2 regions of the Burkholderia sp. FERM BP-3421 genome follow, and region 1 is predicted to be linked to the other one. Evidence: predicted binding sites of a transcription regulator. Region 1 holds the regulator's gene; the other holds the start of a gene.

Region 1 (3,785 bases):
CGGCGGACCATCCGGGGGGCGCGGGCGGGACGCGAACCTTAATAGCGGTAGTGGTTCGGCTTGAACGGGCCTTCCTTCGCGACGCCGATGTACGAAGCCTGGTCGTCCGACAGCACGGTCAGGTTCGCGCCGATGCGCGCGAGGTGCAGGCGCGCGACCTTCTCGTCGAGGTGCTTCGGCAGCACGTACACCTTGTTCTCGTACTGCTCGCCGCGCGTGAACAGCTCGATCTGCGCGAGCGTCTGGTTGGCGAACGAGTTCGACATCACGAACGACGGGTGGCCGGTCGCGCAGCCGAGGTTCACGAGGCGGCCTTCGGCCAGCAGGATCACGCGCTTGCCGTCCGGGAAGATGATGTGGTCGACCTGCGGCTTGATGTTTTCCCACTCGTACTGGCGCGTCGACGCGATGTCGATTTCCGAGTCGAAGTGACCGATGTTGCAGACGATCGCGTTGTGACGCATCGCCTTCATGTGGTCGTGGCCGATCACGTGGTAGTTGCCGGTCGCCGTCACGAAGATGTCGGCCTTGTCCGCCGCGTATTCCATCGTCACGACGCGGTAGCCTTCCATCGCCGCCTGCAGCGCGCAGATCGGATCGATTTCAGTGACCCACACGGTCGCGCCCAGGCCGCGCAGCGACTGCGCGCAGCCCTTGCCCACGTCGCCGTAGCCCGCGACCACCGCGACCTTGCCCGCGATCATCACGTCGGTCGCGCGCTTGATGCCGTCGACCAGCGATTCGCGGCAGCCGTACAGGTTGTCGAACTTCGACTTCGTGACCGAATCGTTGACGTTGAACGCCGGGAACGGCAGGCGGCCGTCCTTTTCCATCTGGTACAGACGGTGCACGCCGGTGGTGGTTTCTTCCGTCACGCCCTTGATGTGCGCGAGGCGCGTCGAGTACCAGCTGCCGTCGACCTCGAGGTGCGCGGCGATCGACTTGTACAGCGCGACTTCTTCCTCGTTGGTCGGCTTGGCGATCACCGAGCGGTCCTTCTCGGCCTTCGCGCCCAGGATCAGCAGCAGCGTGGCGTCGCCGCCGTCGTCGAGGATCATGTTGGCGAATTCGCCGTTCGGCCATTCGAAGATGCGGTGCGCGTATTCCCAGTACTCGTCGAGCGACTCGCCCTTGAACGCGAACACCGGCGTGCCGGCTTCGACGATCGCGGCGGCCGCGTGATCCTGGGTCGAGAAGATGTTGCACGAGGCCCAGCGCACGTCGGCGCCGAGCGCCTTCAGCGTCTCGATCAGCACGCCCGTCTGGATCGTCATGTGGAGCGAACCGGCGATGCGCGCGCCCTTGAGCGGCTGCTGCGCCTTGTATTCGTCGCGGATCTGCACGAGGCCGGGCATTTCCGTCTCGGCGATGTTCAGCTCCTTGCGGCCCCAGGCGGCAAGGCTCATGTCGGCGACGAGGTAGTCTTTCGAGGAATTGGAATCGATGACAGCGGCGTTCATCACGCCCTCCTTTCTAAGTAAGTTCTAGAAAATTGTGACGTGAGCGCCGTTCAGGTCGCGGCCGTGCGCATCGCGCGGCCGCTCATTGAAGGTTTCCGAGCCTGGCGGGACCGAGCCCGTCGCAACGCTCCTCGGAAACGAGGGAGGATTGTAGCAAATCGGAATGAAGTTTTCCGCCCGATCGCACGCCGACCATACGCGGCCCGACCATGCGCGGCCCGACCGATCGCGGTCCGACCGCTCAGTGCTCGGCGCCGACCCAGGCCTGTTCGCGCAGCCGCGCGCGCAGCCGGGCAACCGCCTGGCTGTGCAACTGGCACACGCGCGACTCGCTGACCTCGAGCACCGCGCCGATCTCGCGCAGGTTCAGGCCCCGTTCGTAGTACAGCGACATCAGCAGCTTCTCGCGCTCCGGCAGGCGCTCGATCGCCTCCACGAGCGCGTTGCGCAGGTGGTCGTCGAGCAGCGCCGACAGCGGGTCGGCATGGTCGACCCGGTAGCGGTCGAGGAACGGCTCGTCGTCGGCCGAACGGTCGAAATCCTCGTAGTAAATCAGCTGGCTGCCATGCAGGTCCTGCAGCATCGACTGGAATTCGTCGAGCGGCATCTGCATGTGCTCCGCGATCTCGGTCTCGCTCGCCGGCCGGCCGAGCTGCTGCTCGACCTGGTGCACCGCATGCTCGACTTCGCGCGAGGTCTTGCGCAGGCTGCGCGGCAGCCAGTCGTTGCTGCGCAGCTCGTCGAGCATCGCGCCGCGGATCCGCTGCGTCGCGTAGGTCTCGAACTGCGCCCCCTGGTCTTCCTTGTAGCGGCCCGCCGCATCGAGCAGGCCGATCATGCCGGCCTGGATCAGATCATCGAGATCCACGCTCGCCGGCATCTTCGCGACCAGTTGCAGACCCAGCCGCCGCACGAGCGGCGCGTACTGCGTCAACACTTCGTCCTGGGATATCTTTCCTTGAGCGTTGTACATCATGCCCTCTCTTGCCTGTGACATTCATGCGGCCTGCGCCGCACCCCGCTCAAACGCCGGATTGCCCGCCCGGACCCGACCCGCGCCCGGCCCCGGACGCAATGGCCAATACAGCAGATCGGACGCGATCTGCCGGTAATCGCGCGCGGCCGCCGCGGTCGGGAACGCGTCCACCACCGTGCGCTCCAGCTCGCGCGCATGCTCGACGAGCGGATCGACCCCCACGCAGCCCGCCTCCGACAGCGACACCGCCAGATAACGCCCGGCGACGCCCGCGAGGTTGTCGTACGCGGCCTTCGCGTCCGCGCGGCTTTGCACGTGATTCATCAGCACGCGGAACTGCGCGACCGCATGCGCGTAATGAAGCCGCTTCATGCACGCGTACGCCTCGGTGATCGACTGCGCGGCCACCCGCATCACCACCAGCACGTCGTGCGCGTCGCGCGCGAGCGGCGAGAACGCGCCGTGCGCGTCGAGCTGCGCATCGACCAGCACGATGTCCGCCGCGTTGTCGAGCCACTCCGCGGGATCGTGCTCGGCGTAGCCGGCGCGGGCGAGCCGCGCGGCGCCGAGCACCGAGAAGCCCAGCTCGTGGCGCACCGGCTCGCCTTCGCGCAGCCACGCGCCGCACAGCGTCGCCGCCACCGAATGAACGTCGGCGCGCTCGTCGACCACGAGCACGTCCTTGCCGAGCGCCGCGAGCGCGGCCGCCAGATTCACCACCGTCGAGGTGCAGCCGACCCCCGCCGGGCCGCCCGTCACCGCGACGACGCGCGACGAGCGGCCGGCGAGCAGACGCCGCAAGCCTTCAGCCTGATCGGTCATGCGTTTATCCAAATCGCACCTCATGGAGCTCGGCGCTCGAGCGGGCGGTCAGCGCGGCCAGCAGCGACGGCATGTCTTCGTCTTGCGGCACGAAGGGCGAGCCGTCGCGCGGTACGCAGAACGCGCTCTTCAGCAGGAATTTACGGGTGGCGACGTACAGGTTCTCCGGCACCTTCTGGCCGGTCGATGCGTAGTGGACCGGCAGCTTGTAGCGGATCACCGTGTCCAGCACGCCGCCGAGATGGGTGGCTTCGTCCAGCTTGGTCAGGATGCAGCCCGCGAGGTCGGGCTGGCCCGCCGCGCTGCGGTAGGCCTGCACGACTTCGTTGAGGGTGTCGCCGTGGCTCGTCGCGTTCAGCAGCAGCAGGCGCTGCACCGGCGTGTCCGCGCCGTGCAGCATCGCGATCTGGTCGGATACCGTGCGATCGCGCTGGCTCATGCCGATCGTGTCGATCAGCACGATGTGCTTGTTGCGCAGTTCGGTCAGCGCGAGCTGCAGGTCGCCGCCGTCCTTCACCGCATGCACC
Region 2 (3,785 bases), 400 kb from region 1:
TGCTCGAGCGCGCCGACGCGTTGCGCAAGCCCGCGCGTTTCGCCGAGGCGCTGCAGGCGAGCGAATCCGATGCGCGCGGCCGGCTCGGCTTCGAGACGCGGCCGTATCCGCAGGCCGAGCGGCTGCGCCTCGCGCTCGTCGCGGCGCGCGCGGTGGATGCGGGCGCGGTCGCGCGCGAGCACGCGGGCGAGGCGGCGCGGATCAAGGAGGCCGTGCACGCCGCGCGGGTGCGCGCGGTGGCGCAGGCGTTGGGGATGGAGGCGGCGTAGCGCGCGTCGGACCGGGGCCGGCGTGTTCGAGCGGTGGCGCGTCGGTGTCCGAGGCGCGCGGGCCGGGCGCATGAGGTGTGCTGCCCGACGGGGCGGCGCGCCGGCCGCCGCCGCCCCGGGACGAGGGTGACGACCGTCCCGGCCGCCACCCTCGTCCCGCGCCGCTTCAATCCATCAGCGTGTCGCGCACGACCGGCGCGATCCGCTCCGCGAGCCACGCATGCGTGCGCGTGCCCGGGTGCAGCGTGTCCCAGAACACGAAGCGCGCCGGATCGCGACAGTCGCCGCGCGGTGTCTGCGAGGCCATGTAGGTCAGCGACGACGGCTTCGGAATGTCGAGGCAGGCGTGCCGCGCATCGTCGAAGTCGTACCGCGTCGGGTTGCTCAGCAGATCGTCGAACAGCGCGTACGCATCGAACACCTCGAGCTTCAGCGTCGCGCCATAGCGTGTCCGCAGCGCGGCGGCCGTCTCGGCCAGCCGCCGGTTGTAGTCCAGCACCTGCGCGGCGACGCGCGTGGCGTCGTCGCGGGTCGCGAACACCGGCGCGCGCGAGACGTCGGGCAGCGTCAGCAGCAGGATGCGCCGCGCCCCCGCCGCCGTCAGCCGTTCGAGGCTCGTGCGCACTGCGTCGGCGGCCTGCTCGGGCGTGCGTCCGTAGTTCACGAAATCGTTGCCGCCCGCGAACACCGCGAACAGCGTGTTCTCGACCCGGTAGCCCGGCGCGCGCGTCATGTACTCGCGCCACGAATCCACCTGCTGCACCAGCCCCGGCACGACCAGGTAGCGATCGGTCGCCGCGCCGCCGATCGCCCAGTTGTACATCGGCAGCCCGAGCGCGCGCGCCAGATACTCGACCCACACCGGCCCGTTGCTGAAGCGGCCCGCGTGCCAGGTCGAGCCGTTCGGCAGCGTCCACTGGCTCGCGTTGAACATGTTCTGCGTATCGGACAGGCTGTCGCCGAACACGATCAGCTTGTTCGCGCGCGGCGGCTGCTGCGCGGCGTCGAGCGTCCAGATCGTATGGTTGAACGACAGCGCGTTGTTGGCCGCGACCGCCTGGGTCAGCGGCTGACGGATCCCGCGCGCATCGAGCGTGCGGCGGCATACGTCGGCGAGCGTCTCCTGCGCGACGGCACTGAAGAACATGTTCTTCCATTGGGTGATGCCGTCGGCCCACCAGTAGCCGGGCACCCGGTACCAGTCGCCGCTGCCCGGGTCGCGCGCCCACTCGTAGGTGGCCTTCGGCGCGAGCGCGCTGTCGCTGATCCGATACCAGCAGCGCAGGTAGGTGTAGGTGTCCTTGCCCTGGCCGGCCGCGCGCAGCGCGTCGGAGGCCGGGGCGGGCGGCGCCGCGAGCGGGCCGGACGGCGACAGCGTCATGTCGCCCGTCGGCATCGGCGGTTCGGCGGGGGGCGCGGCGGCGGCGTGCGCCGCGAGCGGCAGGGCGACGGCGAGCGCCGTCAGTGCGAACCGGCGGCGGATCGCGTGGATGCGACAGTCATGGGTCATGGTTGCCCTCGAATCGTTGTTATTGGCGCCGTGCGGCCGCACGGCTATGGCTGTATCGGAGGACGCGGGAAACGCCGGGCTCGGGCCCGGTCTGATCGAATCGGGGGAAGCCCGGGTTCGGGCTTCAGGGGAAATTCAGGGCGTGGCGGCGCTGACCCGGCCGTCGGGGCCGTAGAAGCCGGCCCGCTCGGGGACCGCGCGCAGCACCGCGAGCGTGCGTTCGTTGTAATCCATCCGGATGCGCACCAGCATCCCGTTGTTCGCATTGGCGCGTTGCGCGCGCTCGGCCGATTGCTGGAGCAATTGCCAGCTGCCCGCGAGCCGGGCGTCCTGCCCGGACGCCTGATCCATGCCCGCCTTGCCGCCCGGGAAGCCGAGCGCGCCGAGCTGGCTGTCGCGCCGGCGTTCGAGGCTTGCCAGCTGCTCGATCAGCGCGTTCTTGCGCTCGATGATTCCGGGCAGCGCCTCGAGCGGCGACGGGGTCGTCAGCGCTTTTTCCTCATAGGCGAGCAGCGAGGCGAATGCCTCGACCGTCGCATGCTCGTCGTTGACCGTGGCCAGCAGTTCTTCTCTCATCGCGTCTCGCTCAAAACGCCGGCGGGCGGACCGTCCGCTCGCCTGTTCCTTCCCGTCGCGGGCCCCGGGGCCCGTTCAGTTGCCCGTCTGCGGCTTGTTCTGCAGCAGCTCGCGGGCCGTCTGCAAGACGCCGTCGGCAATCTTGCCGGCGTCGATCGACAGCGTGCCGCTGCGCAGCGCATCGCGGATCGACTCGACTTGCGCGGTATCGATATCGGCGCTGCCGGAGGCCGCCAGCGCGCGCAGGTTCGAGGACAGGCCGGACAAATTCACGTTCGTGTCGCCGGGCGCCGCGCCTGCGGCGCCTTGCGCGCCGCCCGCGGCGGCTGCCGGACTGGACGGGGTGCGGGCCGCGCCGGCGGTGGCGTTCGACAGCGGGCGGGCGCTCGAAGAGGAGGTGGAATCGACTTTCACGATGGATTTCCTGAACGGTTTGAGCAAGATAACGGCAGGGCCGGCTCAAACTTTAGCACCCGTTCCTCGGTAAACGCCTGATTAAACGAAACTTTGCAATCCTAGAGCGGGATTTCCACGGTCCCGGCATCCTTGACGATCGCGGTGACGATCTGTCCGGCCGCCATCCGCACCCGCACCTGCTGGCCGGGCGCTGCGTTGTTGAGCACGCTGCCCTCCGACGAGATCGTGAAACCCTGGCCCGCCGCGACCACCCGCACCGTCTGTCCGATCGATACCGACGCCGCGCTCCTCAGCATGTCCTGACGCAGCGGCAGGCCCGCGCCGATGCGCGACAGCGCGGTGGCGCCGACCGCCTGCGACGGGGCGGTGATGATCGCGAGCGGCAGCGCCGTCAGGTCGCCGTCGCGGGCGACCAGGTCGGCGGCGCTCAGCGCCTCGCCGGGCGCGATCTGCCGCGCGGCGACGTAATAGGTGGCCTGCACGCTCAGCTTCGCCTGCAGATAGATCGTCCAGGGGCGTTCGCCCGCGCAGCGCACGCCGACCGTCGTGCGCCCCCACAGGCGCGCGCCCGTCGGCATGAACGGTTCGAGCGTCGTGCAGGCGGCCAGGCCGCGCGGAAACGCCGGCGCCACGGTGACGGTGGTCTTGCCGGGCAGGCCGGCCGACTGCTGCTGCAGGAACGCGAGCGCGGCGCGGCGGATCGATTCGCCGTCCTGCTGCCCGTCGGGGACGGCGGCCGAGGCGGCCGGCGCGGCTGCGGCGATCGGGCGGGCGGGACGCGCGGCGGCCTGGAGCGGCAGCGGCCGGGCGGCCGGCTGCGTGCGCAGCGCGGCCGGGGTTGGGGCCGGTGCGCCGCTCGCGCCTTGCGCGCCGGCGAAGCCGGACCGGGCGGGGGCGACGGACGCGGCCGGCATAGGCGCGGCCGGCATAGGTGTGGCCGGCATAGGCGCGGCCTGGAAAGGCGCGGCCGGCGCAGACGCGGTTGCCATGGGCGCGCCGGGCATCGGCCGCGC

Evidence for each region. Region 1 encodes FliA, which starts transcription of late flagellar genes. Its sites were predicted from a motif close to CTAAAGTTTNNNNNNNNNNNGCCGNTA; they were not measured.
Region 2: a site for FliA is predicted at 2,799-2,825, ahead of flgM (flagellar biosynthesis anti-sigma factor FlgM). Genes of this name have one in related genera too.

What each region holds. Positions count from the first base shown of each region.
Region 1 is NZ_CP117782.1:3,272,523-3,276,307, reverse strand. Features, by position in the region: gene ahcY (adenosylhomocysteinase) at 39-1,460, opposite strand; S-adenosyl-L-homocysteine riboswitch at 1,495-1,599, opposite strand; gene Bsp3421_RS30860 (RNA polymerase sigma factor FliA) at 1,702-2,436, opposite strand; gene Bsp3421_RS30855 (MinD/ParA family ATP-binding protein) at 2,458-3,270, opposite strand; gene flhF (flagellar biosynthesis protein FlhF) at 3,263-3,785, opposite strand, start outside.
Region 2 is NZ_CP117782.1:2,867,553-2,871,337, reverse strand. Features, by position in the region: gene Bsp3421_RS28960 (multifunctional CCA addition/repair protein) at 1-269, shown strand, start outside; gene Bsp3421_RS28955 (SGNH/GDSL hydrolase family protein) at 436-1,779, opposite strand; gene Bsp3421_RS28950 (flagella synthesis protein FlgN) at 1,915-2,355, opposite strand; gene flgM (flagellar biosynthesis anti-sigma factor FlgM) at 2,431-2,769, opposite strand; gene flgA (flagellar basal body P-ring formation chaperone FlgA) at 2,871-3,785, opposite strand, start outside.